Regions from separate parts of the Levilactobacillus namurensis genome, predicted to be linked through region 1. Evidence: riboswitches for the same ligand, from Rfam matches in the RefSeq annotation. Region 1 holds a riboswitch; each other region holds the start of a gene.
The links. A riboswitch is a leader RNA that binds a small molecule or an ion and turns the genes downstream of it on or off. The one in region 1 is predicted to bind thiamine pyrophosphate.
Positions count from the first base shown of each region.

Region 1 (8,000 bases):
GTGCCTAGGGTCGCTAGAGACCGGTAGAGGTGGCTGGTATAGGCGTACCCCGTGGGAGCCATAGGCGTCGCCGCGATTTCGGCATCCGTGATGGCGAGTTGCCTAAAGAAGGTTTTGCGGACCGCCATCTCGCCTTGGCGTAAGTGTTCAGCTCCGGCTCGTAACTGGTGGGCCGCCTGCGGATCCGTGGCCTGGTCCGCGGCCAGGTCGTGAATCGTCGCGAATTCTTGCAGGTAGTGGTGGTCTTGAATCAGATAATACCGGAAAGTGGCTGCGGGTAAGGTCCCCGCTTGCAAGGCTTGAATGAAGGGGTGGTGCTTGGAAGCCGCCCAACTGGTGAGAGTAGCGGCATGGGCTTGATCAGTGAACATTAAAAAACTCCTTTCTGTTAAGGCAGGCCGACGAAGAGGCCGATTTGGACCACGACAAAGCCCAGACCACAGAGTAGCCAATCACGCCGACGGAGGGGAATCGTGACCGCATAAGTCCGGGGAGCCCCTTCAACGAACCCGTGAGAGGTCATGGCGTCCGCTAACTGGTCTGACCAGTTCATGGCCGCTAGGATGACCTTGAAGTACAGTTGGGGGGACCAGAAGTGGAGCACCTGTCCCCGCATCAGGGCGGCGGCGTGAATCGTTGCGACCTCGGCGCGAATCTTAGGCAACAGGTTGAAGGCTGCCAGGAACCCGTAAGCGAACTTCGCGGGCAGCTTAGCATTCTGCTCCAGTGATCGGGCCAAGGCTAGCGGCTGGGTAGTCTGGGTGAAGGTGGCCCCCAAGTAGACGTAGACGAACATCCGGGTGAAGATGACCGCTAAGAAGTGGTGCGAGGCGTCCCCCTGCAAGGCCAGTGACCAGACTAGGGCGCTGGCTAAGAAGAGGGGAACGGCCGTTAGCCACAGGAGGGTCTTGAAGTGAATACGTTGAACCACTAAGACGATTAAACTAAAGGCAATCAAAGCTAAGTTGACAGTCAAAACTTGGGTAAACGAAATTTCAAACGCAATCAACACGATGGTGGCAAGCTTGAGACTAGGATTCATGGCGCACCTCCTGAGCTTGGTAGCTGAAGTGTTGGTCGGCCAAGGCCAAGTGGTAATCGATAAAGCTGTCGAGGCCGCTCAACTGGTGGCTGATTAACACTAAGGTCAGCTTGAGGTCTGCTTGGGTGGTCGTTAGGAGTTGACGTACCGCGTGAATCGAGGCCAGGTCTAGTCCCTTTAGGGGTTCGTCTAGCAGGAGGACGTCGGGGGCCATCATCAGCATGCAGAGCAGCTGGAACTTCTTCTGCTGGCCACTACTGAGTGAGTAGATGACCTGGTCTTCACGGCCATCGAGCTGGAGGACTTTGAGTGCAGCGGCCACCCGGTCGGGCGTAAAGTACGCGTGTTGGCCGTTCTTCTGGGACAACGCCAATTCTTCACCTAAGGTGACGTTGAGAAATTGCGCTTGAGCCGCCTGAAACATCAACCCCACGTGACGAGCGTAGGTGCACCGCCGTAGCTTTTGGATGTTCTGTTGGCGGTAAGTGATTGTGCCGTCATAGGAACTCAGCCGGACCAGCGAGCGGAAGAAGGTAGATTTTCCACTACCGTTGGGGCCGGTAATCAACGTGGTTTTATGCGCCAGGATGGCGAGGTCTTGGGGCCGCAACAGTTGCCGGGTCCCTCGGCGTAGCCCTAGCTGGTGACCAGTCAGAATCTGCGGCGCATCGGGTGCGGGGAGCTGGACCTGAGTAAGCCGCAGCCGTTCCGGAGTAAAGGCGGCTAGGCGGGCCTGGGTCGCCGCGGTCGAGAGCTGGGTCGCCATCCCGTGGTCTAAGACGGTCAGGTGGTCGACCCATTGATCATAGCCACTGAGGTCATGGTCGGCGAGGATCACAGTCTTATGGCGTTCGCGACAGAGTTGAACCAGCTTGGTCATCAGGACTTGCCGTGTCGGTGGATCGATACTGGCAAAGGGCTCGTCTAGCAAGATAACGTCACTGTCCATGGCCACGATACTGGCCAGGGCAACTTTCTGTTGTTCTCCGCCGGATAGCTGCATTAAGGCGCGGTCACGAAGCTTGGTGATGCCAACGAATGCTAAGGCGGCGTCAATCCTTGCGGGCATTTGGGCTGGGTCGACCGCCTGGTTCTCCAAGACAAAGCGCAACTCGTTAGTCACGGTATCCATGGTGAATTGGGTGCTAGGTTCCTGGAACAGCAACGCGACTCTACGGGAGCGGGTGGTTGCCGGAAATGAGGCTAGAGCCTGGTCGTCGAAGGTGATGGTCCCCGTGGTGGGTAGCGGGGTCAGGCCAGCTATCAACCGGAGTAAGGTGGTCTTGCCACTGCCGGATGGACCGGTCAATAGGGAAAAACGACCGCCCCTAAAGGTGGCCGTTAAGTCCTTGAGCACGGGAGTTTCCCGGGCTGGTGGTGCGTAAGTTAAGTGTTGAATCGTAATGGTTGCCAAAGTGAATCCCTCCAGTTTAGTTCTTAGAGGTTGCGGGGAGGACGTGGGCCCGGGTCAAGAGGTTGGTGATCAGACGCGTCAAGATTCCCCCGAAGACAAAGATTGAGGCGAAGCGGACCACCAGTAATACCAGTAGGAAGCCCAGGTGATAGGCGTTGTAACCGGACCGGAAGTAGTCCCATAAGAAGGTGACTAAAGTGGTGGTCAGTGCGCTGAGCGTCAAAGTCAGCCAGTTGTAGAACTTATATCCCACGGCGGCGAAGCCCAATTCGGAACCGATACCTTGAACGGCCCCAGAAATTAAGGTAGATGCCCCCCAGGTTCCCCCCAGGAACATTTCCACTGCGGATCCTAGGAATTCGCCTAGGGTTGCGGATCCAGGAATTCGGATAACAAAGCCAGCTAAGGGCCCTGCCATGACCCAGATCCCTAAGAGCAGTTCGTTAGCCAGTGGCTGAAGTCCTGCAGGTGCTAAAGCGGCCGTCAAGACGGCGTAGAGTGGCCCCACGGCCCAGAAAATAACCCCCATAAAAATTGCTAAAATGGTGACCAGAATAATGTCACGAATATGCCAACGTTGCATGTTGTTTTCCCCCTATAGGTTATAGTGACGTGGTCACAACCAAAAAAATCCCCACGTAGCGCGTGGCTAAGTGGGGTTCTTGCTTGCATTTGAAAATACACCGTCCCTTCGCTGGTCTTAACCAGAGCAGGTTCAATGGGTTTGATCTCAGCCAAAATAGGCACCCCGTCGGATTTAAATTACTTTTAGCGTAACTAATCTGGACGAAAAATGCAACCGCTATCCTCTAAAATCGTACGGGGTGGTCTAAGCTTTTATAACTTGAATAGTGCTCAGGCCTAATCGGTGGGGCCTCAAATCTTCCGGTTGACGTAAATTTAGCGAGCGATGCGGTAGTTGTCACAAAGTAGTTGCGTAGCTTTTTAGTTTAAGGACTTAAAAATGGATTACAAGTACGTTACGGTCACAACAAGCTGGTTACAAAAAGCGGTAGAAGCTACCCGTGGCGTGATTGACGTGTTAGGTTATTATTAGAAATGTAATAAGATGGGAGCGCAAGAAGCAATTATGCAAGTCACAAAATTTAAGTGGGGCCTTTTTGCCCTGTTGGTTACTCTGATGGTTGGTTTGGGCGTTGGCCAAGCGACTACGGCCCAAGCGGCGGCTTATCAGACGGTAACGTCCAAGACCATTACCAAGACGGCCTACCATAAGAAGTCGAAAAAGGGGGCCCTGTACAATCAGACACACACGTGTAAAATCGTGAATCTGTCAGCGCATCCCAATACGACCTGGTATGCCACGAAGCAAGCGACGTTAAAGCACGCCAATTCCAAGGGCATTTACCTGTATGTGGCCAATAAGTCAGGGTCCATCAAGGGATGGGTCTGGCACGGCTACCTGAAGAAGGGGACTGCGCCGTTGTCCTTGAAGTACGCCAAAGGGGCGGTGGCCATGGATGCCCAGACTGGTAAGGTGATCTGGTCTAAGGCCGGGAATACGGCGCGGCCTATCGCGTCCGTGTCCAAGATTATGACGCTCTACCTGACGCTGCAAAAGGTCGAAAGTGGCAAGGGCAGTTGGAACGACGTGGTCAACACCAGCAGTAAAGGGCTGATTGCCATGGGGAACAGCGCTGCTTGTGGGGGCTTTAAGTTCAAGTCCGGGCACAAGTACACGGTCAAGGACCTCTACTACGCAGCTTACCTGGATTCGTCCAATAACGCGGCGATTGCGTTGGGGAAGTGGGTCGCTGGCAGTAACGGGGCCTTTATCCGGAAGATGAACGCCCAAGCTAAGACCTGGGGCTTAAAGCATGCCAGCTTTGTCTCCGCTTCGGGGTTGGAAAACAGTGACTTGGCAGCGTTTGGCTACCGTTACGGGTCAGCCAACGCTAACAAGGTCTCCCCAATCGACGTGGCCAAGATTGCCCGGCACCTGATCACGGACTACCCCCGGGTGGTCACGGACGGTCAGATTGGTTCGAAGTACGTGGATGGCCAGTTGCTCTACAACTACAACAACCTGTTGAAGGGGCGGAAGTATTATCAGGCCTCGTTAAAGGTTGACGGTTTGAAGACCGGGTACACGCCGTTAGCGGGCTACTGCTTCGTCGGAACTGGTCAAAAAGCGGGTAAGCACCGGTTGATCACGGTGGTCCTGCACGATGAAAATGAGTTCACCGAGACCCGTTCGCTGATGAACTACGCATACAAGAGTAGCAGCATGAACGCTTAATCATACTATCAGACGCTTGGAGTGGTCACTCCAAGCGTCTTTTTTGCGCCATAGAAGACAGTTGGTTGCAATGGACGCGACGGCTCGCGTATGATGAGAGCAGTTTTTGAACATGAGAGGACTGAGATGAGATGGAACTACCTCAATTGATTGCCACCGATCTAGATGGCACGTTTTTAGACCCGCACGGAAAGTACGACCGCAACCGGTTTGACCGGCTACTAGGCGCTCTGGACGCGCAGGGGAGCCGATTCGTCATTGCGACGGGTGATCCGCTCGACCACGTGCACGACCTGTTCGGTGACTTAGCACATGCCGATCAGTTGACCTACGTGGTCGAAGACGGAGCACTGATTGTCACGGGCACGGGCCGCGTCTTGCGGATGGCTGAGATTCCTGCAGACCTAAGCCGCTTTGCCATTCAGTGGATCCAGACGGCTCCCGAGATGGCGGAGAACTTTCTGATTGCGTGCGGGGCACAGCGGGCTTACACCACATTGGCCGCGGATAGTCAACGCTTTGCAGCCTCACGGGCCTTTTACCCCAGTTTGACCAGCGTTTCGGACTTACGGGCGGTTCCAGAACCGATCCTAAAGTTAGACCTGACTTGGTTACGGACGGATGTGCAGGCTCAGGTCGCAGCCTTCAACCGGCAGTTCGCGGGGCAACTCCTGGGGACCAGTAGTGGGCTGGGCGGGCTGAACGTCACGTTGCCTACGGTCAATAAGGGGGCGGCCATCCGCTTGCTCCAGCAGGAATGGCAGATTCCGGTGGCGCAGACCGCAGCCTTCGGGGATTCGGGAAATGACTTGGCGATGCTCCAGACCGTGGGACAGGGGATTGCCATGGCTAACGCGGCCCCAGAGGTTCTCGCCGCGATTCCCCGGCACACGGCCCAGACCAACGCGACGTCCGCCGTTCTCGACCAACTGGAGGCGTGGCTAACGGCTTAATGCGCTGTTAGCTGGTATATTTTGTCGGGACCGAACCTTTGCCATTGCGTTTCCAGGTAATGCTCAGTTTGAGGGGTGAGTACGTCAACTAAGCGTGCGACTGAGTCGGGGGGACTGCAATGCGCTACAATCGCAGGTGATTAGGGGATGGTCGGATGACAGAACGGGTTAGTCGGTTAGGCCGGTGGCTGATTGCCGGTGAAGTACGGTGGCGTCAGAATCGGCAGATTGCGGCGATTTACCGGAGCTTTCGGGTGATTTTACCACTAGTAGTGTTGGGGACTTTGGCGGACTTTGTCAACCAAGCGTGGTTGGAGCCCACCGGTTATTACTATCGAACATTGCACGTGACGGACTGGCTGCTGCAACGGGTCCGGCTCCAACAGATTACCTTACTCCTTCAAGCGGGAGCCTTTGGTATGGCCACCTTGGGGGCGGCCTTCGTGGTCGCTTACCAGTTAGTCGCGACCGCCACGCCACGGACTAACGACCGGTTAACGGCCGGTTTTGTGGGGGTCTTGGGGTTAGAGTTGATTAACGTGAACCCCCTGACGTTAGCGGTGACCCGGCCCATCCAGTGGGTTGCTATGGACCTAGGGTTGCGGAGCTTGGTCCTGGGCTTGCTGATGGGGCTGATCGTGGGCAACGCCTATCGGTGGGGCGTCTTACGGTGGCGCCAACCTGAAAATGACTTAGTGCGGCCCATGACCTTCAGTCTAGTGGGGATGCTGGCTACGGCCGGGGTTGCGGCTTACTGGTTGGTGCGCCAGCCGTTTAGCCTGCACGCCACGTTCATGGCCATCATGCGCGCCCCGTTACAGCTGACCAATGACGTCTGGCGGCTGATCGACTTCAGTATCCTAAACGGGCTCTTTGCTTGGGGCGGGTCACTGGGATCAATTCCGAGCAGCGGTAGTCAGTCTCTGGTCGCTGGCGAGAACCTGGCGGCGGTCCTGACGACGTCGGGCTGGCACTTGCCACACCCGTTGACCGAGCAAACCGTGATTCAGACCTACGTCAACATGGGCGGCCCGGGGATGACCCTCGGGCTTCTGGTGGCCATCTTTTTAGGCCGCCGGAACGCGGCACAACGCCGAATCGGCTGGTTGAGCCTGGTGCCCGTGTTGGGGAACTTCAATGCACCGCTATTACTGGGGTTACCAGTTGTGTTAAGTCCCATTTTGGGGATTCCGTTATTATTGGCCCCAGTGGCTTGTATTGGGACCAGTTGCCTGTTCTTAGGCCTACACTGGGTCCCTGCCACGGCCTACCCGCTGTTGACGGGGACGCCGGGACCGCTACTGGCATTTTTGGGAACCAGCGGTGCTTGGACGCCCGTCTTGTTAGCGGGCCTCAACTTGGTCTTAAGCACGGCCATCTACTACCCGTTCGTGAAGTGGGCGAACTTAGCTGATCGATTAGTGAAGCAGGGGGAGGCGTCGTGATGAAGTTTTGGACGAAACAACGGTTAGGTGGCCTGGGACTGATTCTGGGGTTACTGTTACTCTTGGCGATTCCCGGGCTGTTCTGGCGGTCCCAACAGTTGGCCCAGGTCCGGGCGAATTACCGGAGTCCCATGGCGCCCATTATCATGGTGCCAGGGTCGAGTGCCAATCAGAACCGGTTTAATCAGTTAGTCCAGCAGTTGAACACGGAGATGGGCACGCAGCATAGCCTGTTACGGGTCGAGGTTTTAACCAATGGCCAACTGAAAACCACGGGGACCATTCGGAAAGGTGATTATCACCCCTTCATTGTGGTGGGATTTCAGGACTCGCGGGATGGTCCAGCGAATATTCAACGTCAGGCCAAGTGGTTTACGATTGCCTTTAAATCGCTTCAAAAGGCTTTTCACTTCAACCGTTTCTCGGCGATGGGCCATTCTAACGGGGGCCTAGTCTTGACCCTGTTCATGGAACACGACTTGCAGGCCACGGGGGCCCATGCCGAGCGACTGATGACGATTGGGACGCCTTTTAACCTGGAAGAATGGGATACCAGTGTTGAGACGCCGCTCTTCAAGGAATTGGTTGCGGATCGTCAGAGCCTGCCCAAGGAGCTGGTGGTCTATTCGATTGCCGGCACGGAGACGTATAGCGGGGACGGGATTGTGCCCGTTGATAGCGTCAACCGGGGGAAGTATATTTTCCAAAAGCAGGTCAAGAGTTTTACCCAAGTCACCGTGACGGGGACGCAGGCCAAACATGGTGGTTTACCGGAAAATCAACAAATTATTAAGCTGATGCGCCAAGACCTCTTAAAGTAGGTTCACTTTCAGCGCGTTAACGGGTACACTGAAGGTACATTGGAGGGTATTGAGAATGATTAAGA
Region 1 covers NZ_CP134159.1:790,097-798,096, forward strand. The annotation lists gene tenA (thiaminase II) at 1-371, opposite strand, end outside; gene RIN67_RS03665 (energy-coupling factor transporter transmembrane component T family protein) at 389-1,042, opposite strand; gene RIN67_RS03670 (ABC transporter ATP-binding protein) at 1,032-2,456, opposite strand; gene RIN67_RS03675 (ECF transporter S component) at 2,473-3,039, opposite strand; TPP riboswitch at 3,126-3,217, opposite strand; gene RIN67_RS03680 (D-alanyl-D-alanine carboxypeptidase family protein) at 3,547-4,716, shown strand; gene RIN67_RS03685 (HAD-IIB family hydrolase) at 4,848-5,669, shown strand; gene RIN67_RS03690 (PTS transporter subunit EIIC) at 5,825-7,114, shown strand; gene RIN67_RS03695 (alpha/beta hydrolase) at 7,114-7,935, shown strand; gene RIN67_RS03700 (Cof-type HAD-IIB family hydrolase) at 7,991-8,000, shown strand, end outside.

Region 2 (8,000 bases), 520 kb from region 1:
ACTAAAAAGGCCTCATCCCAGCTAGGACAAGGTCGCAATGGTAACCCTAAAATTAACCGCTATCTTCTAGCCCGTTAGCTGCGCGGGTGCACCTGCTGCCGGTGCCACATCCCCCAAACGTTGGGCAGGACCACCGCCGCAATAATAATGAAGACGCCTAGGATCTGCTGGCCACTGACGGTTTCTCCCAACAGGATAAACGCCACCACGATCGACGACGGTAACTCCAGCGACGAGAGAATGGGGCCGATACCAAGGTCTAGCTGGGGCATGAACAGAGAATAGGCGACCAACGGAAAGACCATCGAGAACAGCGCAATCAAGACGCCCCACTTAATCGTGGGTAATGTGACCGGCGTCGTCGCAATCTGCGGGATCCAGACAATCGAGATTAAGATGAACGCCCCTAAACACAGCAGCCAGGTCTTGGTCATGGGGTCCAGGTTGTTCCCCAGTAACGCCGTAAACTGCATGGTGCAGGCATAACCACACGCGGCCAAAAAGGCGTAAAACAGGCCCAATGGGGACAGCGCCTGGGTAATGGGAAACAGTCCCGCCGCCAAGACGGTCCCAATCAGGACCAGCACGATACTCAAGACCTGTAACCGTGACGGCCAGCGCCGCTGAATCACGGCCCCTAACAGAACCGACAGCCAGACTGCCTGCATCAACATAACCGCCGCTGCCGCCACCGGAATCAGCTTGAGGGCTTGAATATAGAAGGTATTGGTAAACCCTGACCCGGTCCCAGCCGCAATCACTAACCCAATCTGCTTCCAATTCGTATGCTGGTACCGTAACCAGTTTCGCCGAACGACGTGCACGATTCCTAGGATCACGACCGCACTCAAAAACGACCAAAATAGGAGTGGTCCGTTCACCACCCCTTCCCGGCGAGCAATCTTAAATAGGGACGCCGGAACCCCAAAACTAATGGCTCCTAAAGCCACAAACACTGGTGCAATTTTCTTCAAAAAACTCATCCTTTATGTATCAATTAACTATACCCCTTTATCATACACGGCCATCGGTCAATCGCCAAGCCCCGCTGGACGTTCATCCCCTAGCTCAACGACGCAATTTACAGTTACACGACTCGGCTTAAAATGATAAATTGATGAGAAAATGATTCATTTCCCTTGGAATTTCTCCGATAATCATCCCCTATACGTAATCTAAATCCGAACATTCTTAGGTTTGGCTCCCCAATAAAATAACTTTTATACGTTTTTTAAATGTAACCGACTTCATTTCTGATTCCTGCTTGTACCCCTTAGTCATTTAGCGTATGCTATAGGAAGTTAAATTCAGATGAGAAAAGCTGCGACAAGATGAGTATCCGGTGTTCGTCACCCCTAGAGAGTCGCGTCGGCTGAAAAGCGACGGTGATGCCCGGTGAAGATGGTCTTGAAGAAGCTACTCGGGTAAATTCGTGAGCCCGGGTCGGAGCGATTCGTTACGATCAGGATAAGTCCCGTTCGCGGGAAAATCAGGGTGGTACCACGCAAACGCGTCCTTGAAAGTCAATGACTTTCGGGCGCGTTTTTCGTTGCCCCATTCTCATCTGAACCCACTTAAAACCCATCTAAGGAGTGTGTCGTCTTATGCCCAATAAGCAATCTAACTCAATTCGAACCGTGGTCGCCACGGGAATCGGTGCTGCCATTATTTTTGTCTTAATGAAATTCGTTGCCATTCCAACAGGAATCCCTAACACCCAGTTTAACGTAGCCATTGGATTTGCTGCGTTATTAGGCGCCATCTTCGGTCCGGTCGCAGCGGGACTCGCCGTCTTTATCGGGCACGCCCTCAACGACTTTATCACTTACGGCTCCCCTTGGTGGACTTGGATCATCGTCGACGGCCTAGTGGGCGTTGCCTTCGGTCTGACCAAGAACCGGCTCAAAATCGCTGACGGTGCGTTGAAGAAGGCCAAGCTGGTCTGGTTCAACATCTACCAAATCATCGTCAACTTCATCGCCTGGGTCCTCTTAGCCCCTACCGGTGACATTATCATCTACCACGAACCAGCCAGCAAGGTCTACCTCCAAGGCATCACGACTTGGATCATCGACTCTATCTCCGTTGCCATCATTGGAACGTTACTGCTGGTTCTCTACGCTCGGACCCGGACGCAACGTGGCAGCTTAAAGAAGGAAAAATAAGTTATGACTGCACCCATTATTAGTTTTCGTGACTTTTCATTTCAGTACAATAGCCAAACGGAACCCACCCTGCGCCACATTAATCTTGATATTTACCCAGGTGAAAAGGTCCTGATTGCGGGGCCCTCCGGTTCGGGGAAGTCGACACTGGGACGGTGTTTAAACGGATTGATTCCACAGTCGTATCCGGGGACGATTTCCGGTCATGCCACCGTTGCGGGTCAAGACATCCAGCAAAGCTCGATTTTTGACCTCTCGCTCAACGTGGGGACCGTCTTGCAAGATCCCGACAGTCAATTCGTAGGGCTCTCCGTGGTCGAAGATATGGCCTTCTCACTAGAAAACGACCAACAGGCCCAACCCGCGATGCGTCAGGCGACCCATCAATGGGCACAAACGTTGGACCTCCAAGACCTCCTGACCCACCATCCCCAAGAACTCTCAGGTGGTCAGAAGCAACGGGTCGCCATGGCGGGCGTGTTAATCGACAACAGTAAGATTCTCCTGTTCGATGAACCCCTCGCCAGCCTGGATCCCGCTTCCGGCAAAGCCTCGATGGCGTTAATCGACCGGTTGGCGCGGACCCAGGACCTGACGGTGGTGATTATCGAGCACCGCATCGAGGACGTCTTACAGCAGCCCATTGACCGGTTGATCGTCATGCAGGACGGACAAATTGTGGCCAACGACCGCCCCGAAACTATCCTCCGCGACTCCCTAATGGCTCAACAAGGGCTACGGGAGCCGCTCTACTTGTCAGCACTAAAGTTAGCCGGCATCTCCCTAGCAGACTGCCAACACCTAGATGACTTGGCCCAACTTAACGCACCGCATCTCACGACCACCCTGCAACACTGGACGGCCGGCGTCACCCTCAAGGCACCCGTCGTCCACACCCAACCACTCCTGACCATCGACCGTTTGACCTTCGGTTACGCGCCGGACCAGCCGATCTTTAAGGACCTATCCACGACGATCCACCGGGGCGACATGATTAGTCTGGTCGGTCAAAACGGGGTCGGTAAATCCACGCTCAGCAACCTCATCACCGGCTTCTTAACACCGCAATCCGGCCACCTGACCTTCGATGGCCAGTCCCTGGACCCTTGTTCGGTCAAGGAGCGGGCCGACCATATTGGTTACATCCTCCAAGATCCCAATCAGATGTTGTCCAAGACCTTGATTTACGATGAAGTCGCAACCGGTCTGGTCCTCCGCGGATTAGACGCCCAAACGATTGAGCAACGGGTGCTGGCGACGTTAAAGATTTGCGGTCTCTACGAATTTCGGCATTGGCCCGTTTCGGCATTGAGCTTTGGCCAAAAGAAGCGGGTCACCATCGCCGCAATCTTGGTACTCCAACCCGCAATGCTGATTCTGGACGAGCCCACGGCCGGACAAGACCTACAACACTACACCGACATGATGCAGTTCTTAGCGCAACTCAACCGCGAACAGGGCATCACCATTGTCCTCATCACCCACGACATGCACCTAATGCTGGAGTACACCGACCGCACCATCGTTCTAGGTCGCGGAGGGATTCTTATGGACGCCGCGCCTGCTGACGTGTTAACGAATCAAGCCATCATCGACCAGGCTTCACTGGCGAAGACCAGCCTTTACACGTTAGCGGAGCAACACCACCTGAACCCTACTGAATTTGTCGCCAAATTTGTTCAAGCAGAACGGGAGGCCCGCCAACAATGACTCACCAACTCTTAATTGGGTACGCCGACCGACAGACCTTCTTAAACCGACTTAGTGGCAGCACCAAGTTACTCTGCTTTGTCGGCCTATCGATTATCGGCATGACGACCTACGATACCCGCTACCTCTTAGGCATCATGGTCCTTTCCTTAATTCTCTTTCACTTCGCTAAAATCAAATTCCATGAGATTTCGTTCGTCCTAAGCGTCATCCTAGGGTTCTCCGTCTTAAATCTCCTGATGGTTTACGTCTTTGCTCCCCATTATGGCGTCAGCATCTACGGAACGGAACACCTTTTATTGGGGCACCACGCCGCTTATTTCAACCTCACCACTGAACAACTCTTCTACGAGTTCAACTTACTCCTGAAGTACACCTTCATGGTTCCCCTAGCACTGATTTTTCTGATGACCACCAACCCTAGTGAATTCGCCGCAAGCCTCAACCGCATCGGTGTCTCTTACCGGATCAGTTACTCGGTGGCCATTGCCCTGCGCTACATCCCCGATGTTCAAAGTGACTACCGGACCATTAGCTTGGCTCAGCAAGCCCGGGGCTTTGAGATCTCCAAGAAAGCCAGTCTGATGACCCGGGCTCGCGGTGGGGTCCAGATTCTACTCCCCCTGATCTTCTCGAGCCTTGATCGAATCGAGACCATCAGCCAAGCCATGGAGCTTCGCCGTTTCGGCAAGGGAAAACACCGTACTTGGTATATGGCCCAACGTTTCCAACGCAACGACTACCTAGCACTGCTGATTGTCGGCGCCCTGATTATCCTGGGCATCGTCCTCTTTAAAGTTAACGGTGGTCGTTTCTGGAACCCATTTCACGCTTAACCTTCAAGTCCTGACTTGTCGCGCTGATTCAGCGCACGACGGTCAGGACTTTTTGGCGTAACGCTTGGGCCGCCAAGTCGGGATGGGGGGCTTTCATAATCGCCGACACCACGGCCACCCCCGCCACCTTGGCTGGCTGAACCGCCGTCACGTTGGTCGAATTTAAGCCCCCAATGGCGTAGACCGGAATAGGGACTGCTGCCTGGATCGCCGCTAACGTCGCCACACTGGTATGCACCGTCTTCACGTGGGTCGTCGTGGGAAAGATGGCCCCCACCCCCAGGTAGTCCGCGCCCGCGCGCACTGCTAGTTGGGCTTGACGGACCGTCTTAGTCGTCGCCCCAATAATCTTGCGCGGTCCCAGCAAACGGCGCGCAACGTCGACGGGGATGTCCTGCTGGCCCAGGTGCACACCAGCTGCGTTCACTGCCAGCGCAATGTCTAAGCGGTCGTCAATGATCAAGGGAAGCTCATACTGGTCCGTGATGGCCTTGACCTGTTGCGCTAGTTGGAAATAGTGCCGACTATCCAGCGATTTTTCTCGTAGTTGCACCAGGTCTACGCCCCCCTGACAAGCCAGTTCTAATCGGCACAAAAAGGCCTCTTCCTCGATTCCCAAGCGGTCAGTTACTAAGTACAACGGTCGTTTTCCTACACGCATTTTGGTTGTCCTCCCATGATGTTTCAAATGGTAAATCATTTACGCCTCAGTGTAGCGAATTCATCCAACTTTGTACAGCTTTATGTTTAGACTTGACATTCATTTTCAGGTTGCGTATAACTAACGTAACGAGTTTTCAAAACTCGTTTTCATTCAGCAACCGTTCGTCTGGGGTGCCACTCGGCTGAGATTAAACCCATCGAACCTGATGTAGTTAGAACTACCGAAGGAAGCGCGACTTGCCAATGTGACTCAGGAACCACTGGGTCTTCCGTTTACGGGATTTTTCCCGTCATGACGGTCCTTTTGTGCGCAATTCCCCTTTCTTCACGACGTTCGCAGAAAGGGGAATTTTTTTATGCTTACGATTAACGGAGAACCAGCCGCTGCGGCAACTGGCACTACCATTTTGGCGTTACTTACTGCGCGCCACACACCCATTGAACACCTCGTCGTCGAGGTCAACGGCCAGATCATCCACCACACTGAATTTGCGACCACCACCCTTCAAACCGACGACCAAGTTGAAATCATCACATTCGTCGGCGGCGGCCGTTAGGAGGATGCTCATGCACACACCACCCATCATTCAAGGTCAAGCGCCCGACCAAGTCTATACCCAAATGAAAGCCCGTAACGTCACCGCGTCCACTGCCAAGCTTTCGGCGGCCCACGTCGCCATCGCGGGAGCGGGCGGACTAGGATCCAACATTGCCATCGCCTTAGCCCGCATTGGCGTCGGTACCCTGACCTTAGTTGACTTCGACGTAATCGAACTTAGCAATCTCAACCGCCAGCAATACAAGCTTAGTCAGGTCGGCATGCCTAAGGTCACCGCCCTCAAGCAGAACTTACAGGAATTCAATCCCTTTATCACCATCCACGCCTATCAGGAAAAGCTCACGCCTGCGACCATTTCCAAATACTTATCCTCGGCAGACATCATCTGTGAAGCCTTTGACGCCCCCCAGGAGAAAGCCATGCTCTTAGAAACGGTCGGCACGCAATTTCCCGCTAAGCCCCTGGTCATGGCGACTGGCATGGCGGGAATCCACAGTGCCAACACCATTACGACCAAGCAATTACGTCCCAATCTCTACGTCGCCGGCGATGGCACGTCCATGGGCGCTGAAGGCCTCATGGCCCCACGCGTGATGATTGCCGCGGGCCACGAAGCCAACATGATTACTCGTTTGATTTTAGGTAAAACAACCATTTAGGAGGAATATCACATGACAGCATCTGATCCTTTAACCATTGGTGGCCACACCTTTACGTCTCGTTTCATCCTGGGTTCTGGTAAGTATTCTTACGACTTGATCGATTCAGCCATCCACCACGCCCAAGCCCAGATCATCACCATGGCATTACGCCGTACCACGCAGGCGGCCGATAACATCCTGGCCTACATCCCCAAGGACATCACGATTCTCCCCAACACCTCGGGATGTACCACGGCCGAAGAAGCCATTCGCACAGCCCACATTGCCCGGGAACTCAGCGGCAGTGACTTCATCAAGCTAGAAGTCGTTCCGGATAAGCAATACTTAATGCCCGACAACTACGAAACGTTGAAAGCAACGGAGGTACTCGCCAACGAAGGCTTCATCGTGATGCCCTACGTTTTACCTGACCTGGTCGTTGCCCGCCAGTTGGTGAATGCCGGGGCCGCTACCGTGATGCCCTTAGCCGCCCCCATCGGCACGAACCAAGGGTTGACCACGAAATCTTTGATTCAGATCCTAATCAACGAACTCTCGGTCCCGGTCATCATTGACGCCGGTATCGGTCGCCCCAGCGAAGCCGCCGAAGCCATGGAGATGGGCGCTGCCGCTATCATGGCCAACACTTCTATGGCCACCGCAGCCAATATTCCCCTCATGGCCGCAGCCTTTCGCCTAGGAGTTCAAGCCGGCCGGCAAGCCTTTCTAGCGGGTCCGGGACGCGTCTTTACGAAAGGTGCCGTGGCCTCTTCACCGTTGACGGGCGTGAGTCACGCATGATTCCTTTAACCACTCCCGGCCTGACGCTAGCCGCTCAACTAGCCACCATTAATCGCCTCTGTCCAACGGATCCTGCCCAAAACCGACTAGTCTACACCCCCACCTGGACGGCCGCTCAAGCCCAACTCATCACCTGGGGACTAGCGGCCGGACTCCAGGCTACCGTGGACGATTTTGGCACCGTTTATCTCGACTTGCCGGGTCAAGACGACCAGACTATCGCGACGGGCTCCCACATGGACACCGTGGTCAACGGAGGACGCTACGATGGCTTATATGGCATCATCGCCGGCTTTCAAGCCATCACCACCCTTCACCGCCAACTGGGACGACCGCAACACACCCTTCGCCTGATTGCCTTCAGCGAAGAAGAAGGGAGCCGCTTCCCCCTGACTTTTACCGGATCGAAGCACTACGCCCGGCAGACCGTTGAGACTCGCATGGTTGACGCCGATGGAACCTCCTTTGAAGAAGCCCGCCAACTTGCCGTGGCGCCGCTTCAGGACCATCCCGGCGTTCATTCCGGCTTACCGGCCTTACCCGCAAGCTTCACGGAACTGCATATCGAACAAGGCCCCCGGCTAACGCAAACCCACCAACAAGTTGGCATCGTTACCGGATTGGT
Region 2 covers NZ_CP134159.1:1,310,179-1,318,178, reverse strand. The annotation lists gene RIN67_RS06320 (EamA family transporter) at 75-974, opposite strand; gene RIN67_RS06315 (ECF-type riboflavin transporter substrate-binding protein) at 1,605-2,165, shown strand; gene RIN67_RS06310 (ABC transporter ATP-binding protein) at 2,169-3,875, shown strand; gene RIN67_RS06305 (energy-coupling factor transporter transmembrane component T family protein) at 3,872-4,711, shown strand; gene thiE (thiamine phosphate synthase) at 4,740-5,372, opposite strand; TPP riboswitch at 5,532-5,622, shown strand; gene thiS (sulfur carrier protein ThiS) at 5,731-5,931, shown strand; gene thiF (sulfur carrier protein ThiS adenylyltransferase ThiF) at 5,942-6,592, shown strand; gene RIN67_RS06285 (thiazole synthase) at 6,605-7,375, shown strand; gene RIN67_RS06280 (M20 family metallo-hydrolase) at 7,372-8,000, shown strand, end outside.
Region 2: linked by a shared signal. The riboswitch ahead of thiS (sulfur carrier protein ThiS) and the one ahead of RIN67_RS03675 (ECF transporter S component) in region 1 are both predicted to bind thiamine pyrophosphate.

Region 3 (8,000 bases), 290 kb from region 1:
AGGGACCAGCACTCCTAAAGCAATCAACCCGCCGGCAACTAAGAAGCCGATGAAGTTGGCGGGGAGGGTCCCCAAGAGGTCACTCATGAAGTACAGGCCGAAGCCGCCGATGAGCAGGGTCCCCAGGAACCAGAGCCAGTCGATCCCGTCACGGGGCGACTGAGCGGTCGCCGTGGCAGTCAGCGCGGGCAGAGTTCCAATGATGGCGCCCGCGAAGCCCCAGAGGACCACGACTTGGACGTGGGTCAATAGGTAGGCTAGGGGTGCCGAGAGTAGGGCGATGCCTAATAGGCCACCGATACCTACGGGGAGAAAGAACGGAAAGTCCTCGCGCCAGCGCTTGGTCGGGTGGGCCATGAAGCTGAGTAGGCGTTCGTACAGGCCCAGGATGGCGGCTAGGACACCGCCGGAAACGCCGGGGAGAATGAAACCGAGGGCGATGATCATGCCTTTCAGGCAGCGGCTCACGAAGCCGGATTTGTGTTGCGTCATAAAGTCCTCCTTGGCACCGAAAACGGTGGTCGTCAATGACGTCAGTGTATCAAGGTTAGCGGGGGGAAGCAACAGAATTCGTCACCCGGGGCAGAAACTTAGCCTTTTCTTGAAAAAGGCGTGCGCTCCAGCGAAAAATCAACCCGCATTGCCGGAACTAGTCTTTGTCCCACATAAGAGGTGTTCATTCGCCTTACCGGGCCCCCAGACAGGGCTGGAACGCCGTGGGCACCACTTCGAGCCAAAGAGCGGTCTCGAAGCTGGGCCTTATTCTAAGCCGGCTAAGGAACGCCGACTAAGAATAATTTCACGGCTGAGCCCTGTCTGGGGACCCTCACGGCTTACGGTTGTGCGGGTAATGGGGGGCATCCCCGTTAGAAATATTTACTGTGTGCGGTCTCGCCAGCCGATAGGGCCCAGCCGGTGACATTAGCGTTAGGCCAGCGGTCTTCTGGCCTTAGGCTAAGGCCGAGCTTTGAGATTCGCGGGTTGGGCGAAGCTCAAAGTCGTGCCCACTGGCGTCACGGTCCTGCCAATCGGCTGGTGAGACCAGATGGGGAGCGCCACGTTGACTGCCCGGTAAGGCGAATGACACCGCACATCGATGCCAACAAAGTCAACAAGACCAGCAAAAAGGCCGGCAAGGGAGGCTTGTCGGCCAGAAAAATCAATTAGTTTTTGGGTGCCTTCCAATAGTGCGCGTTGGTCAATAAGTCACGGGAACGTTCATCCGCGGGAACGAATCCCTTATTGAACAAGTGCTTGAAGTACATCATGTTGTAGATGAACCCCCACAGAAGTTCCAGGCCCAGCTGAACCAGAACGACGATTTCGGCGTTATTGCCGACAGTCATCCTCAGAATCATCTGCACGCCGGCAGTGACCCCTAAGATACACAGGAGGTTGTACCAGTCGGCCCGAAAAATGGGCGGAACGACGGGGAATAGAAGGGCAATCCACGCAAAGCCAACTTTGGCGATCCGCATGTTCCCGGTTTCCGGGTTCACCACGGTCGCGTAGTTCGGGGGCAACGGTAGTCCTTGAGGGCCATTACCGTTGTTATTGTCGTTGTTATCGTTAAAGCCCTTAAAAGGATCTTGCATGTCATTAGCCAACTTTCTAACTAAAATCGTTAATAAAAGTCTAACACGAAATGCGAGAACTGCCTATTAATCTATCGTTGCGACAGCTTGACGACGGCTTCACAGCGTGCCGTCTGGGGCATCATGTCGACGGATTGAATGTAGTCGACGCGGTAATCCTCCGTTAGCGTGACCAGGTCTTTGGCTAACGTGGACGGGTTACAGGAGATGTAGACCAGCTTTTCGGGGTGGACGGCTAGGATGGTGTCCATCAGCGTCTCGTCCAGGCCCGTGCGGGGTGGGTCGACCACGATGGCGTCCGGCCGGAACCCGGCCACGGCCCACTGGGACATCACGTCTTCGGCGGTCCCGACTTCGTAGTGGGCGTTGGTGATACCGTTGGCTTCTGCGTTAGCGTTAGCGTCCGCGACGGCTTCGGGGATGACGTCCATCCCCCGGACTTCCTTGGCGGTGTTGGCCAGGGATAACCCGATGGTCCCGATTCCCGAGTAGGCGTCGACGACGGTTTGCCCTGGTTGCAGGTCTAGGGCCTGACGAGCCTGGTCGTAGAGGACTTCGGTTTGGGCCGGGTTCAACTGTAGGAATGCCCGGGCGGACAGCTTGAAGGCCAGACCGCCCAGCTTTTCGGTGATGGCGTCTGCGCCAGCCAGGTGCAGGGTCTGGTCACCCCAGATCAAGGACGTCTTCCCCGGGTTCACGTTCTGCATCACGGACGTGACTTGTGGTAACTCGTCGGCAATCCGCAAGAGCAGTTGGTGCTTGTGCGGGAGCTTTTGAGAGTTGGTGATGAAGACCACTTGGACGTCGTTGGTGTTGGCGGCCGCACGGACCACTAGGGTCTTGACGATACCGGAGTTGTGTTCCTCGTCGTAGATCGGCACCTCGAGGTCTTGGAGCATGGTGACCAGGGCACGCATGACCGTCATGGTCACAGGCATCTGGACGGAACAGGTCGGCAGGTCGACTAAGTCGTGACTGCGTTCGGCGTAGAGTCCGGCTTGAACGGTCCCGTCAGCGGTCTTGCGGACCTGGAACTGGGCCTTGTTCCGGTAAGCGTAGGGGTCGTCCATGCCCAGAGTCGGCCGCACATCGTAGTACTTGAAGCCGCGGGGCTGGTAGCGTTCCAGCGACTGACGGACGATGTCGCGTTTGAATTGTAACTGTTGGGGGTAAGCTAAGTGTTCCAGTTCGAACCCGCCGACTTGATCGGCGTAGCTGTCGCGTGGTTCCACCCGGTAGGGGCTGACCTTACGCAACCGGTGGATCTTCCCGCGTAAGAACCGGTGGGCGACGGTGGTGACTTCGACCACGGCTTCTTCGTTGGTCAGCGCGCCGGGAACGAAGACCGCCATGCGCTTGTAGTACCCGATGCCTTCCCCGTTGATGCCCATGCGTTTGATGGTCAGGGGGAAGCGTTGGCCGACTTCCACGTCGATCTGCGGGGTTTCGTGCCGGTCGTGACGCTGGTGGCCGGAGCGGTAGTTGGAACGGTGTGATTCGTATTTTGCCATTTAATTTCTCCTATATACTGTTGACGTAAAACCTAATAATCCTGCCCCATTATACCAGAGATTCCCGCCAGGCGGGGGCTTAGCGATTAAGGGGCGAAAAAGATGAAAAAATGGAGCCGCTTCCATAGAAAAATGGCGGTCGCTTGGGTACAATTAGAGTATCAACTCATTACTCAAGGGGGCTTTCTTATGCATCATCGTAAAGTGGCGTTGGTCACGGGCGCGTCTTCGGGAATCGGGAACGCCATTGCGAAGAGTCTGCATCGTAACGGGGTCGCCGTCTATGCCGGTGCCCGGCGGGTCGAACGGATGAACGACCTCGACGACCTGGGCATCACCACGTTGCCGTTGGACGTGACCGACGCCCAGAGTGTCGAGCACACGGTCGACCGCATCGTTAGCGAGACGGGGCGGATTGACATTCTGGTCAATAACGCCGGCTTCGGCCTCTTAGGGGCCCTGGAAGACCTAACCATCGACCAGGCCCAAGCCCAGTTCGACGTGAACCTGTTTGGCGCCGCTCGGTTGATTCAATCGGTCCTGCCCATGATGCGCCAGCAACACACCGGCCGGATCATTAACGTGACCTCAATCGATGGTAAGGTGGCCCAGCCGTTGGCGAGCTGGTACGTGGCTTCCAAGTTTGCTTTGGAAGGCCTGTCGGATGCCTTGCGGTTCGAACTGCGGCCCCACGGTATCGACGTGGTGGTGATCGAGCCCGGGAGTATCCAATCCGAGTGGGCCGATATTGCTAGCGACCACTTACAGGCCGCGTCGGGAACGGGACCTTACGCCGCGACGACCATTCAGGCCGTGGCGATTCTCAAGGCCGCTAAGCGCTTCGCGAGTGGCCCCCAGGTGATTGCACGCTTGGCGGACCGGGCGGCCTTGTCCCGGCGGCCTAAGACCCGCTACCACGCGGGGGCCGGAAGCTCGATCCTTTGGTTGCGTCAGTGCTTGAGTGACCGGGCACTCGACCGCATCTGGCGGGTGGTTGGTCAAGCCGCCCAACGGATTACCCGTTAACGCGAGAACCGTTGACGCCGTTGACCAAGACGGATATGCTAAAGATAATCTAACACTAGGGGTGCCCGTCATGGGCTGAGATGCAGAGCTGCGATCCCTTGGAATCTGTTCAAGTTAAGACTTGCGAAGGGAACGTGTTTTGTGGAAACAACGCCACCAGACCACGACCTGTTCGTGAGCTGGTGGCGTTTTACGTTTAGGGTTAGACCAACGGCGGGCCGGGGCCGAAACGCGTTTGGAACTGGCCGCCAACTACTTAATACGGGGAGTAATACTTATGAAGTTAACTTTACTGGATCAGTTACGCGAACAAAATCCAATCGTTTTTAACATTTCCAACTTCGTCACGGTTCAAGACGTGGCCAACGGACTCAACGCCTTGGGCGCGTCGCCCATCATGTCCGAAGAGGTCGCCGAAGCTGGCGAAATGGTCGGCTTGGCGGGGGCGGTCTGCCTGAACCTGGGGGCGTTTACCGTGCCGCAGGTCAAGCAGATCACCACGGTTGGCCAACTGGCTAACCAGGCCCACAAACCGCTGGTCATCGACCCGGTCGCCGTGGGCGCGGTGGCTTACCGGAAGCAGGTCGCCACGGAGCTCTTGCGGACCGTCCACCCCGACGTGATTCGGGGGAACGCGGGCGAAATTGCGGCTTTAGCTGGTCTGGACTGGCAAGCCAAGGGCATCGACGCCGGCGAAGGCGCCGGGGACCTGGTCACGATTGCGCAGACTTGTGCGCAGAAGCAACGGTGCGTGGTGATCCTATCCGGGCCGACCGACGTCATCACCGATGGCACGCGCACGATCCAAGTGGAGAACGGTACGCCGCTGTTCCAGACCCACGTGGGGTCCGGCGACATGCTGTCTAGCATCGTGGGCGCCTTCTGTGCGGTCGAAGACGATGCCTTTGAAGCGGCCCAGACCGCGTGCCTGGTCTTTGCGGCGATTGGTCAGTTGGTGGCTGGCAGCCAGGACCGGATGGGGTCGGGAACCTTTATCGTGAAATTATTAGATGCCTTACAATTCACCACGGTGGCGGAGATTCAAGCCATCGCGAATTACCATTAAGTAGGGTGCAGGAAGGATGAGTAAGTATGACCAATGAATTTCCACAAACACTAACCATCGCGGGAACTGATAGTGGCGGCGGTGCCGGGATCATGGCCGACTTGAAGACCATGCAGGAACGCCACGTCTTCGGGACGGCGGTGGTCGTGGCGGTGACGGCCCAGAATACGCTGGGGGTCCAAGATTTCATGGCGCTACCTAAGCAGCTGATCGACGAACAATTCGCGTCTTTGGCCGCTGATTTTAAGATTCGGGCCTGCAAGACGGGGATGCTGGCGGATGCCGAACACGTCCATATCGTGGTTGAGAACTTGAAGAAGTACCACTTCGGTCCGTTGACGGTCGATCCCGTCATGATCGCCAAGGGGGGCGCGGCGTTGTTAGCCGATGATGCGGTTGCTACGGTCCAAAAGGAGCTGGTACCGCTGGCCGACGTCTTGACGCCCAACCTGCCGGAAGCCCAACGCCTCACGGGGCTGACCATCACGACTTCGGAAGAGATGGAACAGGCCGCTGTCAAGCTCCAGGAAATGGGGGCCAAGAACGTCCTGATCAAGGGCGGTCACGAGGCCACACCGGATAAGGCCAGTGACTTCGTGCTGTTGGCCGACGGGCGGTCGTTCTGGTTAAGTGCACCGCGAATCGATACGGTGCGGACCCACGGAACTGGCGACACCCTGTCGTCGTGCATCACGGCCGAGCTTGCCAAGGGGACGGACTTCGAGAGCGCCATTCGGTTAGGGAAGGACTACGTGACCGCGGCCATCGCCCATCCAATCGAGGTGGGCCACGGTCACGGACCGTTGAATCATTGGGCTTACGGACAAGGAGGCACCATCTAATGTCAGTGACGTTTGAACCAGGCCTATTACGGGCCTACTTTGTAGCGGGGAGCCAAGACGTTCCCGGAAAAGACCTCCGCGTGGTTTTAGCGGAGATGTTACAAGCCGGCATCACGGCCTACCAGTTCCGCGATAAGGGCGCCAGCACCCTGACGCCCGCGGAACGACTCGCGTTAGGTCGCGACTTGCGCGACCAGTGCCGGGCGGCCAGCGTGCCGTTTATCGTCGATGACGACGTCGACATGGCCCTGGCGTTGGACGCGGATGGCGTCCACGTGGGCCAGAGCGACGAACGGATCCAACAGGTCTTGGCGGCCACGAAAGACCGGCAGATGTTCGTGGGACTGTCCTGTTCGACGTCGGCGGAAGTCGCGGCGGCGAACCAGTTAACGGGCTTAGCCTACATCGGTAGTGGGCCCATCTACCCCACGGTCTCCAAGGACGATGCCGACCCCGTGATTGGAACGGCGGGCCTGCAGGCCTTGGTGGCCCAGGCCAACGTGCCAATCGTGGCCATCGGCGGGGTCACCCAAGAGTCGTTGCCGGCGATTGCCCAGACCGGTGCGGCGGGGGTCGCGGTGATCACGCTGCTGACCCGCAACCCGCAACCGGAACGCGCGGTTCAGGGGATGCTGGCGGCGTTTTAGGCGGCGAGGTGCCGGTGAATTAATTGCTTTTAGCGGGTAAAAAGGTTATCGTATAGGTCATTATGTTTTTAAAGGAGTTTAATCTATGAGCTTTCTAGAGCTAAAGGATATCCACAAGTCCTACCGGATGAACAAGTCGGAGTTCCCCGTGTTGAAGGGCATCAGCCTTAAGTTCGACCGCGGCGAGTTCGTGTCGATCTTGGGCGAGTCCGGTGGCGGGAAGACCACTTTGATGAACATCATCGGTGGGTTGGACGCCCAGTATGAAGGAGACGTGCTGCTCAACGGCCAATCGTTGCGCCAGGCGTCCACCAAGCAACTGGATACTTACCGGCGCCAGACGATTGGGTTTATCTTCCAGAACTTTAACCTGATTAGCCACTTAAGCATCCTGGATAACGTGATGGTCTCCCTCCAGATGACCAAGCTCAGCCGCAAGGAGCAGCGCGACCGGGCCACGGACCTGTTGGACCAGGTCGGCTTAAAAGAACACCGGCACAAGCACCCCAACCAACTGTCCGGGGGCCAGAAGCAACGGGTCGCCATCGCGCGGGCGTTAGCGTCGGACCCGGACATCATCATCGCCGACGAACCGACCGGGGCGCTGGATTCCCAGAACACGAAGGAAATCTTGGCGTTGATGGACGACATTGCGGCCAGTGGGAAGTTGGTCATTTGTGTGACCCACTCCCAGGAAGTCGCCGACCACGGGACGCGTATCGTGCACATGGCCGACGGGGTCATCGACCACGATACCGCGCTAAAGGACCCGTTCCCGGTCAAGGACGGCGCTGAGATGCCGGCCAAACACTTGGGCTTCGGTGCCACGGTCCGAATGGCCTTGCAACATATGCGCTATAACCTGGGACGCAACCTGCTGATTATTTTCGGGGCCTCCATCGGGATCTTCAGTGTCATCCTGATGCTGGGGCTGGGAAAAGGGGTCAAGGGCTACATTAATCATGAAATCTATTCGCAGATTAAGCCCACCGCCGTTCAGGTGGCTCAGAAGACCGATAGTGAGAACGTGAAGAAACTCGAGATCAAGGACGCCGACGTGCAGCGACTGAAAAAGCTGTCCCACGTGAAGAAGGTCCAACCGGGCTTCTTCACTCAGGGGGCCCAGGTCCAGAGTAACGGGACCACCTCAACGGCGCAGTTGGTCCAGACGGTCAGTGACCAGTTGCTGGCTAAGAGTGTCAAGAAGGGTACCCGACCAGCGACCGGTGAAGTCATGCTGGGTAAGGCCTTCGCCCAGAAGTTCAATAAGAAGCACCCGTACCGCCTGATTGGTAAGAAGGTCAAGGTCTCGT
Region 3 covers NZ_CP134159.1:498,548-506,547, forward strand. The annotation lists gene RIN67_RS02160 (DUF368 domain-containing protein) at 1-492, opposite strand, end outside; gene RIN67_RS02165 (DUF2628 domain-containing protein) at 1,164-1,595, opposite strand; gene rlmD (23S rRNA (uracil(1939)-C(5))-methyltransferase RlmD) at 1,667-3,106, opposite strand; gene RIN67_RS02175 (oxidoreductase) at 3,296-4,132, shown strand; TPP riboswitch at 4,180-4,282, shown strand; gene thiM (hydroxyethylthiazole kinase) at 4,410-5,198, shown strand; gene thiD (bifunctional hydroxymethylpyrimidine kinase/phosphomethylpyrimidine kinase) at 5,225-6,040, shown strand; gene thiE (thiamine phosphate synthase) at 6,040-6,687, shown strand; gene RIN67_RS02195 (ABC transporter ATP-binding protein/permease) at 6,773-8,000, shown strand, end outside.
Region 3: linked by a shared signal. The riboswitch ahead of thiM (hydroxyethylthiazole kinase) and the one ahead of RIN67_RS03675 (ECF transporter S component) in region 1 are both predicted to bind thiamine pyrophosphate.

Region 4 (8,000 bases), 640 kb from region 1:
GCAACACCACGACCCGTACCTCTACCAGCTAACACTGGAATTGCTGGATGCGCAGGGCAACGTGATCGAAGTCGTCCCTTACGTGGTCGGCTTCCGGCGCCTCGAATTGAAGGACAAGGTCATGCTGCTGAACGGTCAGCGTCTAATCTTAAACGGCGTTAACCGGCACGAATGGGATGCGCGGACGGGCCGCAACGTTTCACTAGCGGACATGCACCGCGACCTCAGTATTTTTAAGCAGGCCCACATCAACGCGGTTCGGACCTGTCATTACTCGGATCAAGACGTGTGGTACGACCTCTGCGACCAAGCGGGAATCTATATGATGGCCGAAAATAACTTGGAATCACACGGAACTTGGCAGAAGCGCGGTGCCGTTGAACCCTCGTATAACGTACCGGGTTCCTTACCAGAATGGCGTGCCGTGGTTCTGGACCGGGCCCGCAGTAACTACCAGACGTTCAAGAATCACCCGGCCATCCTGTTCTGGTCTCTGGGGAACGAGTCCTACGCGGGGGACAATATCGCCGCGATGAACCAGTTCTACAAAGACCACGATGACACGCGGTTGACCCACTATGAAGGCGTCTGCCGTAACCGGGACTACGCCGACCGCATTTCCGACATGGAAAGCATGATGTACGATCCTCCTAAAGCCATTCGCGACTACCTGCAACATGATCCGCAAAAGCCGTTCATCAACTGCGAATACATGCACGATATGGGGAACTCTTTGGGCGGCATGCAAAGTTACATGGACTTGCTGGACGAGTTCCCGATGTACCAGGGTGGCTTCATCTGGGACTATATCGACCAGGCCCTGTTGGTCAAAGATGAAGTCACGGGCCGCGATGTTTTGCGGTATGGTGGAGACTTTGACGACCGGCCAGCCGACTACGAATTCTCCGGTGACGGTCTGTTGTTTGCGGACCGGACCCCGAAACCAGCACTTCAGGAGGTGAGCCACTATTATGGCAACTACGACGACTAAGCTACACGTCATTTACGGCGACACGACCCTGGGATTAGTGGGCGAGCACTTCCACTACATCTTCAACTATGACCGGGGTGGCCTAGAATCCTTACAACAGTACGGTAAAGAGTGGTTGTACCGGACCCCCAAGCCGGCGTTTTGGCGCGCCACCACGGATAACGACCGGGGGAACCACTTCTCGGCGCATGCCGCGATGTGGCTGGGGGCGGACCTCTTCAGTCCCTGCACCGATATCGAAGTGGCGGTCAACGGGCGGGTCATCACACTCCCCGTTGCGCCCGAAAACAACCGCTATAGCGACCACGAGACGGCGGATACGGTCAGCCTGACCTTCACTTACACCACCACGACGGTTCCGGCGACCATGGTTGAAGTGGTCTACACGGTGGATGCAACGGGTCAACTCACGATTCAGGAAAACTATACGGGTCAACCGGGCTTGCCCGAGCTACCGGCGTTAGGGTTCCAGTTGATTGCGCCCACCATGGCCAGCGGCTTCAGTTACCAGGGCTTGTCCGGAGAGACCTACCCCGATCGGATGGCTGGGGGCATTCCGGGCACTTACACGGTTGACGGCTTGCCCGTGACGCCGTACCTGGTGCCGCAAGAAAACGGGATGCACATGCAGACGCAGCAAGTGACGGTCACCCGGCAGACCACGTTGAACAACGCCGACCCGGACCAGCAGGCCTTTTCGTTGACGGTTCAACAAGCTGATGAACCGTTTGCGTTCAGCTGCCTGCCGTACACGGCGGCGGAACTGGAAAATGCAACTCACCAAGAAGAATTACCGCCTGCCCGTCGGACGGTCCTGACCATCTATGGCGCCGTGCGGGGCGTCGGTGGGATTGATAGTTGGGGCGCTGATGTTGAGCCGGAATACCATATTTCGGCCGAGACGGGTCACAGCTTTAGCTTTAAGATTGCGGGTCCTGATGAACTTAATCATTAATCACAAGAGAGTCGGTTTGATGCCGGCTCTTTTTTGAGCTTGATTATCAAAATAGTAATAAAAAGAGGGCGCTAACCCCCGGAATGTAAAGGTTCTGCATGACTTGTGTAAAGAGGGTTGTGCTGGGGCACAAGAGCAGGTATCTTAGAAATATGTTCTTGTGAAAATCACAAATCTTAGTTAATAATTAAATTTGATTATTAAAAACTATTATTAATAATTAAGAACAAACGCGTACCTAACAGGATGTGGTTCGGGGGGCTTTCAGCATGACAGACTACACAGTTCAGCAGGCAGCAGAATTGGTGGGACTCACACCGGCGGCGGTGCAGGTCTACCAGCAACAGGGATTGATTACGGCCACGGCCCAAGGCACCTTAGACGCCAGTGCGTTGCAGTGGCTCAGTCGGATCAAGCGGTTACGGCTCAGTGGGATGGCGCTCTCCCAGATTGCGGCGTACGTCGCCCAGAATCGGGTGGATGGTCAGCCACTGGCTACCGACCAGCCGCAAGAGCAGTATACCCGTTTCTTAGCCGAATCCACGCCGCCCCTCACTTGGGATTACTCGGATTAACTTGAGTTCTAGCAGTGATAACGGTACCATGGAAGTAAATCTAAATACGAAAACACTAGGGGTGCCCCAATTGGGCTGAGATGAACGATCGTTCGATCCCTTTGAACCTGTTAAGTTAGGACTTGCGAAGGAAAGTGTTCGATTAAAACGACTTTCGCGCGGACTCGACCCAGCGGGAGTCGTTTTTGTAAATCAAAGGAGTTTTTTGGATGAAGACACAGTTACATGGCCTCTTTTTACTTTGGCTTGGCGCGGCAATCTCGATTGCCGAGATCGTGACCGGTACCCTGATGGCCCCACTAGGATGGCAACGGGGATTGGCGGCGATTCTGGTGGGGCACTTGATCGGTTGTGGCCTCTTTCTGTTGCCGGCGGCTTACTTATCCGCTCAGCAACACCAGTCGGCGATTGGGGTGACCCAGACGGTCTTTGGTCCCTGGGGCGTCCGGCTCTTTTCCCTCTTGAACGCGTTGCAATTATTAGGTTGGACCGCTGTGATGATCGTCAATGCCCAGCTCGCGATGAACGGTATTTCCCAGCACTTGCTGGGGTTCCACTCGGCCGTCTTAATGGCCAGCATCGTGGCGGCCTTGATTATTGTCTGGCTACTCCTAGACCACGACTGGTTGTTTCGGGTGAATAACCTGGTCGTGATTCTCCTGGCCGTGGGGATGCTGGTCATGATGGGCGCCATCTTGGCGACCGGGCACGTCCATCCCAGTCATGGTGCGGCGTTAAGCTTTGGGAGTGCCGTTGAATTGAACGTCACCATGGCCCTATCCTGGTTACCCTTAATTGGGGACTACACCCGTAAGACCACGCAACCCTGGCGGGCTAGCCTGGTCAGCGTGAGCGGGTATTTCCTGGGGAGCGTCGCGATGTTCGCGATTGGCTTATTCACCGTGATCTTAACGGGTCAGGCGGACTTCACGGCCGTCTTAGCCCAGTCGAAGATCGGGATTCTGGCCCTGCTGGTGATCGTGTTCTCAACCGTGACCACTACCTTCATGGACGCTTTTTCGGCGGCCACCAACTTGAACAACTTGGTGCACCGGGGGCACGTGAACCTGTGGGGTGTCGGCGTCACGGTGGTGGGGCTAGCCATCGCGTTAGGGGTCTCGATGACCTTCTACCAGAACTTCTTGTACGCGATTGGCGCGGTCTTCTCCCCGTTATTCGCCATTTTGGCGGTCAGCGTTTTCGGGCTCAAGCAACGGTTAGCCGTGGGTTGGAACTTCGCGTGGTGGCTCGTCGGGGTCATCGGGTATTCCTGGTTACAGAAGCTGGATTTCTTTGGCGGGACCACGTTATTGCTCCTGCTGGGGTTATCGGTAGGCGTCTACCTGACGAGCCGGGTCACCCGGCGGTATCCCTTGATGACTAAGCAAGATTAACGCAAAATGAACGCCCGGATTCGGTCAGTGTGTGCTGACCGAATCCGGGCGTTTTTTGTTTCACATGAAACATTAAGGGGCGTAGGCGCGAAACAGCAGTGAGCACCCGATGAACAGGTACAAGACTGCCGTGACATAGTGGCCGTTGCGCTGTAACCAGTGGCGGTAGGACAACTGGGCCAGACACTTGGCCGCCCAATAGAAGACCGTCAGCATGGCAAACAGGGTGATGATCAAGACCACAATCTGCCAGGATAGAGCCTGGGTCAGTAAGGGGACGTAAACGCTGATGTTGTCGGCGCCGGTCGAAATGATTAACGTCGCGATGGTCCAGGAGAGGCGGTGACGAGACTTAGTCAGTTGAGAGGAATCCTGAGCTGAGGGTGCGGTGAACGCCGTTTTTAGCCCGATGAGAATCGGAAAGATGCCCAGGACACCCATAATCGTGGTTTGGGGCAGACTGCGTAACGGATACGCACAAAGGCCGCTGATCAGAAGCAGTACCGTGGTTCCCAGACAATCACCCAGGTAGATGGCGCGGTTGGCTGAGTTGCCATGGATTCCGAATAAGATGGTCAGTAAAATCAAGCAATCAATACTGGTCGATGCGTAAGCCACGATACCCGTTGCGATAGTGGTCAACATGGTGGTTCCTCCCCGAAAACGTTAGTGAATTAAGCGTACCATACGGCCGGACTAGTGACGCACCCCCGCCGCAATCACACAAGAAATTTATGATTTTAGACAATAATTTAACAATCTTCGGTACTGGAACGGCTAAAGTTGACACGGTGTCACCAACGTGCTATTCTCAATTCATCACCTAAAAGTGACACGGTGTCACTAACCATTTTCAGGAGGCGTTTCAATGCCAACCGCAACCTTTGACCATTTAACCGCACCCAAACGCGACCGCATCACGGCGGCGCTCCTCACAGAATTTTCAGCGCACTCGTTAGCCACAGCGCAAGTCGCCCGCATCGTCAAGCAGGCCGATATTGCGCGCGGGGCCTTCTATAAGTACTTCGCCGACTTGACCGACGCGTATCAGTACCTGTACGGCTTGGCCCTCGACCAGATTCACCAGGCCGTGCCGACCTCGATGTGACTGCCACCTACGCGGCGGTCCGCGACTTCGTGGACCAGGCGACTGCCAGCCCCTATTACGCGTTGATCCAACGCCATTTTCAAACCAACGAGGGCCTGTTGCCCGTGGCGCCCGCCATTCCGGCGACCATGACGGCTCCCGTCTGGGCGGCCATGGTCCTGAGCCACGCCACGATTAAAGAAATTATGTTACGCCCGGATAGTCGAACGGCCAGTCTAGCGCGGTTCCAGACCGCATTACGGGCGTTAGCGGACTAGACCTAAGGAGGGAAACAGATGTTTTTAGCTTTAAAAGAAATTCGTCACGAGAAGCTCCGGTATGGCTTGATTATCGGGATGATTCTCCTGATCAGTTACTTAGTCTATGTCTTAAGTGGCCTGGCTTATGGGCTAGCGCAACAAAACACGCAGGCCATCGATTCTTGGCAGGCGCAGAGCGTGGCCTTGGATAAGGACGCCAACGTCAGCCTGTCCCAGTCGCTGATTACCGCCGATACCGCGGATAAAATGACCCTGAAGCGTTCGCAAGCGTATCTGGGACAGGCGGGAATCGTGGCTAAAGCCAGCCAACGCCCCAACCTGTCCGCCCAATTCTTAGGCCTACAACCCCAACAGTTTATCTCCCGCAACCTGACGTTGACGGCGGGGCATAAAGCCCGTAACAATCGCCAAATCGTCGCGGACACCGCCTTTCAGCAACAGGGCTACAAGCTGGGTGACCGCGTGACCCTAAATTCCGTGGATGGCAAGTACACCATCGTGGGCTTCACCAAAAACGCCAAGTTGAGCGTGGCCCCGGTGGTCTACGGGACGTTGGGCGCATGGCGGACCTTGCGCGGGGTCACTCCCGCCTTTAAGGCCAGTGCCGTAGTTTCTCAGCGGGTCCACCAAATGGTACCGAGTCCGTTGAAGACCTACAGTACCCAGGCCTTCATCAACAAGTTACCGGGCTATTCCGCCCAGAACACCACGTTTACCTTCATGATTGGCTTCCTAATGATTATCGCGGTAGTGGTGATCGCCGTCTTCTTGTATATCCTGACCATGCAGAAGCTGCCCAACTACGCCGTCTTGCGCGCCCAGGGGATTCCGTCGAAGTTTTTGGTCAGCACGACACTGAGTCAGGCCTTCATCCTGGTCGTTGGCGGCTTAGTTCTGGGGGCCCTGTTGACGGTGGCCACTATGCGGATCTTGCCGCTAGGGGTGCCGATTAGCTTTAACCTGCCACTCTTGGCGGGAGTCACTGGCGGCATCCTCTTGACCGGGATCTTGGGTGCGTTGATTCCAGTGAAACTGATTTTGAAAGTCGATCCCGTGACCGTGATTGGAGGATAAGCAGATGCCCGCATTAGCGTTACAACACGTCAATAAATTTTTTGGCCAGGGAACGAGTCGCGTCCAGGTCCTAAGCGATGTCAACTTCGCGACCCAACCCGGTGAACTCAGCCTAGTCTTGGGCCCGTCCGGTTCCGGGAAGAGTACCTTTTTGACCATCGCCGGTGGCATTCAAACGCCGACAGATGGCCGGGTGACCGTCGACGGTCAGGCCCTGGCAAGCATGGCGGCCAAGGACCGCGATAAACTGCGGTTACACCAGATTGGCTTCATTCTGCAAGCCCATAACCTGGTGCCGTACCTGACCGTCCGGGACCAGTTCGCCTTAGTCGACCGGGTCAAGCCGCAGGGGAACCTGAGTCCAGCGGCCCTGCGTCAACTCTTGGACGAACTGGGCATCGCGCCAATCGTCGATCAGTACCCGGGCAACCTGTCCGGGGGACAAAGTCAGCGGGTCGCGATTGCCCGGGCCCTGTATCAGGATCCCGCGATTATCCTGGCGGACGAACCCACGGCGGCGCTGGATAGCGACCGGGTCAAGGTCGTGGGGCGCATCCTTCAACAGCTGGCCCAGGACCACCATAAGGCCGTCGTGGTCGTGACCCACGACCTCCGCCTCCGCGAGTTCGCCGACCACGTCTACCAACTGATGGATGGTCAGCTGACCCTAGAAGCTTGAGACGCTCGCTTCCTGGTAACGATGTACTAAGTAAAGACAACGCAAAAGGCGCGTGCTTCAGGTCAGTCGAAGCACGCGCCTTTTAGGCATTTACCAGTTAAATTAGGGTTGTCCGTAGCGGAAGCAAATTAATGGTCGAGGTGGTGACCCTGGAACCGAATCAGCCCGTAGGCCCCAGCGCTGCAGGCGAAGAGCATGGTCGCCATGGCGGCGTAGGAACTACCGGACATCCCGGCCAGGGGCGATGCGATTCCACCGCAGGCGTTTTGGGACAAGCCGATGACGGCTGAGGCCCCGCCGGCATTGGTGGTGGCGCGGTCCATGATCACGGTAACGGTCAGCGTCAAGAGCGCGCCAATCAGGATGACTAGTAAGAGGACCAGGCCAATTACCAGCCAGAGGTTGGCGGGGAAGAGGAGCGATACCAAGAGCACAGCACTCACGGCCATGGCCGCCAGCAGGAGCCCGGTCAGCTGTTGCCGGTTCGAGAAGCGCTTGGCCAGTTGGCCGGGCAGGTTGCTCCCGACCACGATGCCCAGTCCGTTGAAGGCGTACAGGAGGCTGAAGGTTTGTGGGGGCATGCCGAACCCGGTCTGGAAGACGAAGGTCGATGCCGAGATGTAGCTGAAGAGGGCCCCGTAGACCAGCCCCGTCGCCAGAATCAGCGGCCAGAAAGCGGGTTGGACCACCAGTCCGCCCATGGCCAGGAAGGCGCTCTTGTAGCCGCCAGCCTGACGCTGGTTGACCGGCAGGGTCTCGTGCAATCCCCAGGTCACAGCTAGGGCGATGGCCAGGCCGATGAAGGCCAGTAAGACGAAGATGGCCTCCCAATCGACGTAGTGGATCATGAAGCCCCCGATGATGGGGGCGATGATCGGGAAGACCCCGTTGACCGTGTTCAGCATGGCGTAAAAGCGGGTCAGCTTTTTCCCGGAGAACAGGTCACGAGCCACTGCCCGCGCCA
Region 4 covers NZ_CP134159.1:145,956-153,955, forward strand. The annotation lists gene RIN67_RS00640 (glycoside hydrolase family 2 TIM barrel-domain containing protein) at 1-991, shown strand, start outside; gene RIN67_RS00645 (beta-galactosidase small subunit) at 972-1,946, shown strand; gene RIN67_RS00650 (helix-turn-helix domain-containing protein) at 2,216-2,521, shown strand; TPP riboswitch at 2,569-2,671, shown strand; gene cytX (putative hydroxymethylpyrimidine transporter CytX) at 2,731-3,915, shown strand; gene RIN67_RS00660 (cadmium resistance transporter) at 3,988-4,560, opposite strand; gene RIN67_RS00665 (TetR/AcrR family transcriptional regulator) at 4,784-5,023, shown strand; gene RIN67_RS00670 (hypothetical protein) at 5,020-5,280, shown strand; gene RIN67_RS00675 (ABC transporter permease) at 5,299-6,357, shown strand; gene RIN67_RS00680 (ABC transporter ATP-binding protein) at 6,362-7,036, shown strand; gene RIN67_RS00685 (multidrug effflux MFS transporter) at 7,165-8,000, opposite strand, start outside.
Region 4: linked by a shared signal. The riboswitch ahead of cytX (putative hydroxymethylpyrimidine transporter CytX) and the one ahead of RIN67_RS03675 (ECF transporter S component) in region 1 are both predicted to bind thiamine pyrophosphate.